Regions from separate parts of the Anaerobacillus sp. 63XJN7_5_ISO-PGPR-S23-430 genome, predicted to be linked through region 2. Evidence: riboswitches for the same ligand, from Rfam matches in the RefSeq annotation. Region 2 holds a riboswitch; the other holds the start of a gene.
The links. Region 2 has a riboswitch for S-adenosylmethionine ahead of AC0VYJ_RS13695 (Na+/H+ antiporter NhaC family protein). Riboswitches for the same ligand answer to the same signal wherever they lie in the genome.

Region 1 (2,204 bases), 760 kb from region 2:
AGAAAGACAAGAAAGATAAAAAAGACAAATAACGCAACATGCTATTATTTATTTTATTTTCATTATTTTAAGCCAGAGGGATCCCTCTGGCTTTTTTTGTGGTGTGTTTATTTTGATGTCATGATGTCGGGCAATGCCTTTGCGATATCAAGAAATGATGATTTGTCATCGAACACATGTGCGATTTGATGATCTTGATTAAGCAATACAGTTGTTGGGACACCTGTACAACCAAATTTGTCGTAAGTTTCTCGTCCACTGTCTTGTAAAACGAGGAAAGGAAGATTGTTTTTGATCGTGAAATCTTTACCGGCTTCTTCTGACCGTTCACGACCTGTCACGTTAATTGTTAAGAATGCTAATGTATCAGTATCTGCATGCTGGTAGAACTGTTCTTTCATCGGTAAATCTTTCATACAATCGGGGCACCAGGAAGCCCAGAATGTAATCATAACTGGTTTCCCCCTGAAGTCCGTTAAGCTGATGATTTCTCCGCTTTGTACTTCTTCTAACGCAAAGGACGGCGCTTGCACTATCAATCACCTCTTCAAAATTATTCTAAGGCTACTTTATCAAAAATTCGATTCTAATCAAACTTAATACACTGTAGGCTCTGTTTCACGATAATTTGGATTAACTTAGACATTCTTTAAAAAAATGAAAAGAATGATAATTCCGAAAAAGTGTTTGACACTAATGCGCCACCTTGCTAAAATAAACTCAATTAAACAAAAACAAAATATTCTTACTTATCTAGAGAGGCGGAGGGACTGGCCCTATGAAGCCCGGCAACCGTCAAACCAATTGTGGTTTGAAAAGGTGCCAAATCCTGCAGGAGAAATCCTGAAAGATAAGCGGAGCTGATGAATAAATCAAGCCTCTCTGTCTTTCGGAGAGGTTTTTTTATATTGAAGCGACGTTTTCTTATAGCATTGGTTCTAGATTTATGGCTCATTATTATAGCCTTAATGAATAAAGACGGATTGCTCGAAAGGGGTGATAGGGGTTTGGAAAGTGAGACGAGATACGAAGCTCAGAACGTATTGATTGGATCGTTCACACTTGAGTCGGGCGAGACGCTACATGAAGTAGAACTCGCTTATGAACGCGTTGGACCAGAAGACGCTCCCGTTATTCTTGTCTGTCATGCATTAACAGGAAATCAATATACAATTGGTGATTCGGAGCCCGGCTGGTGGAAAGGATTAATAGGAAAGGATGGCTATATCGATACTCCCGAATTTCAAGTTATAACGTTTAACGTTCTTGGAGGATGTAACGGTTCTACAGGACCGCTATCGATTAATCCAGTCACCAGAGAACAGTATAAAGCGGACTTCCCATTTGTTTCAGTGAGAGATATGGTGCACTCACAGAAAAAGGCACTTGAAGTGTTAGGTATCGATCACCTTCATGCTGTGATTGGTGGATCACTTGGAGGAATGCAGGTTCTTGAATGGGGTGCCCTTTACCCAGATGGAATGGAGCATCTGATTCCACTTGCAGTAACTCCAAGCTTAAATACGTATGGAATAGCTTATAACGCGATTTCTAGATTTGCTATTACAAACGATCCTGATTGGAAGGATGGATACTACGATCCTCATCACCAGCCAACATCGGGGCTTGCAACTGCAAGAATGATCGGTATGATTTCTTATCGGACAGATGAAATGTTTCAAAAAAAATTCGGTCGAGCGGCGATCGAAACTTCAGAAGAAAATCATAAAGAAGCACAGTACGAAGTGGAATCTTATTTACACTATCAAGGAAATAAGCTTGTAAGCCGATTTGATGCAAATAGCTATTTGTATTTATTAAGGGCAATGGACACACATGATATTAGTAAAGGGCGAGGTAATCTTATATCCATCATCAAGAACATTAAAGCGAGCATTCTTGCTATTGGATTTAAAGGGGATTTAATCTATCCTCCAGAAGATTTAGAAAAATTGTTTGCTCAAGCTCATTCTTCTCCGTTTTATTTAATCAACACGAAATTTGGTCATGATGGATTTCTCGTTGAGTTTGATAAATGGGGACCGCTTATAAAGGAACAAGTAACATTAACGAAAAATATCGAAGGAGTGAAGTGAAATGGCAGAGAAAAAATATAATTTGGAGACAATTGGAATTCATGGAGGTTTACAAGCTGATCCAGCTACAGGCGCAAGGGCTCTACCGATTTATCAATCGAATGCTTA
Region 2 (2,204 bases):
TGAAAGATGATCTCGTTAGTAAGAATATTTTACTGTGCAGTTCAGGATATCTTGAAAAGGCTAAACAGAGTCTAGTGTATACATCGTATTTACCTTTTTTCTCGGTATACTTGAAAAGGTGGCTTTATCGAAAAGGTGTCAGAGGAAATTTGCTTAATTGTGTTTATGATCCTTCCCTTATCGATGAAGAAATGATGGATGGATATATCCAACCTTTCTTCAATGAGGGTATCTTTCGGTCATTAGTTAGGATGATTCGAGATCGCGAAGGAGATTTGTCAGAAGCTGAACTAAATCAAATTCATACACCTAGCCTACTAATATGGGGAGAAAATGACAGAGTTGTGCCGTTGAAAATTGGGAAGCGTCTCAGTAACGATCTCCCCAATGCTAAACTGATCATCTATGAAAAAACCGGTCACCTTCTACCAGAAGAAAAACCGGAATCGATTATGAAGGATATTGAGCGGTTTTTGGGAAAATAAAGATTGATCTATTGCAAAAATTGGTAGTCATACAAAGCTTGAACCAGACTAGTTAATCAGGTAAACTCCTTTAAGGATGAGGAGTTTATTTTGATGCAGTTAATCAAAGTTGACTCATCAGAATAATGCGTGATAAAGTAAAGCTCGTTATGAAAAAGTAAAATGAAGCATGCGCTCATTGATAATTGTATATTTCTTATTAAGAGAAGTGGAGGGACCTGGCCCAAAGAAGCTTCAGCAACCTCTGATCATCAGAAAGGTGCTGCTTCCAGCAAGAGAAATCTTGAGAGATAAGTGCAAAAGCCTTCTTCTCTTGAAGTGGGCTTTTTTTATTGAGACAGAATAAAAGATGAAGGAGACATGAATAATGGAGAAAGAAATAAAGGGGAACGGCCTGGCTTTACTTCCCCTTGGAATATTTATTGTGCTTTTTATTGGTACAGCTATCATAACAAAGGACTTTTATAGTATGCCTGTTATTCTCGCTTCTCTAATTGCGGCGGGCGTAGCTCTTTCGATGAATCGAAAAGAAAGCTTTATGAAAAAAGTGGAAGTGTTTTGTCGTGGAGCAGGTAATACGAATATCATATTAATGATTTTGGTCTTTTTACTGGCTGGGGCGTTTGCCGGAACAGCTGAAAAAATTGGAGCAGTAGATTCGATTGTTAATTTAGGTATATCGATTCTACCAGCTAATCTTTTAATCGTAGGTTTATTTGTCATTGGCTGTTTTATTTCTATTTCGATGGGTACATCGATGGGAACGATTGTAGCACTTGCTCCCATTGGAATTGGAATTGCAGAGCAAACCGGAGTTGCCCCGGCACTGGCTTTATCAGCGGTCATAGGTGGGGCAATGTTTGGTGACAATCTTTCTATGATTTCAGATACTACAATTGCGGCAGTACGCACACAAAATACGCAAATGAAAGATAAATTCAAAGTAAACTTTTTTATAGTCTTGCCAGCTGCTATCGTAACAGCCATTGTATATGGTGCTTTAACGATGGGAGAGCAAGCAACGGTTGGAGGAGAACACGCATTTGATTTCGTTACAATTATCCCTTATTTAGGTGTACTGATCGCAGCGATCGCTGGTGTTAATGTTCTTATTGTACTTGTAAGTGGTACCTTATTTGCTGGGATTGTAGGTTTATATAACGGAACATTTGGAATGAGTGGACTGATCTCCACGGTTACAGAGGGCATAAAAGGGATGGAAGACCTTGCCATGATTGCTCTCGTCATCGGAGGGATGATTGAAGTCATTAAGCATAACGGAGGAATACAATACGTATTGGACAAAATCCTGAGCAAAGTAACTTCTCGTAGAGGAGCAGAGTTTGGTATCGCCGGTCTCGCAAGCGTGCTTGATTTATCAACAGCTAACAACACCATTTCGATCATAATGGGGGGGCCACTTGCGAAAAACATTTCCGAAGAATATGGGGTAGACCCACGAAAGTCTGCTAGTATTCTTGATATTTTCTCAGGTAGTATACAGGGCATGCTCCCATATGGGGCACAGGTGCTTGCAGTAGCAGGTCTTGCGTCGATTTCGCCACTCGCTCTACTACCGTATTCAATTTATCCAATCCTCATTGCTATTGCAGGAATTATTGCGATTTTCATCAACTATCCCTCTTTTTCGAAAAAGGGCTAAAGTGATAGTAAACAGAATCTTGAATTAAAATTTGATATGAGCATTTAAAAAGCAGG

Region 1: another riboswitch for S-adenosylmethionine. It lies ahead of metX (homoserine O-acetyltransferase MetX); the one in region 2 lies ahead of AC0VYJ_RS13695 (Na+/H+ antiporter NhaC family protein).

Annotation. Positions count from the first base shown of each region.
Region 1 covers NZ_CM149686.1:3,354,176-3,356,379, reverse strand. Annotated here, with positions in the region: gene AC0VYJ_RS17525 (anti-sigma factor domain-containing protein) at 1-32, shown strand, start outside; gene AC0VYJ_RS17520 (TlpA disulfide reductase family protein) at 108-533, opposite strand; SAM riboswitch class I at 747-857, shown strand; gene metX (homoserine O-acetyltransferase MetX) at 1,008-2,096, shown strand; gene AC0VYJ_RS17510 (O-acetylhomoserine aminocarboxypropyltransferase/cysteine synthase family protein) at 2,098-2,204, shown strand, end outside.
Region 2 covers NZ_CM149686.1:2,594,304-2,596,507, reverse strand. Annotated here, with positions in the region: gene AC0VYJ_RS13700 (alpha/beta fold hydrolase) at 1-485, shown strand, start outside; SAM riboswitch class I at 679-782, shown strand; gene AC0VYJ_RS13695 (Na+/H+ antiporter NhaC family protein) at 853-2,148, shown strand.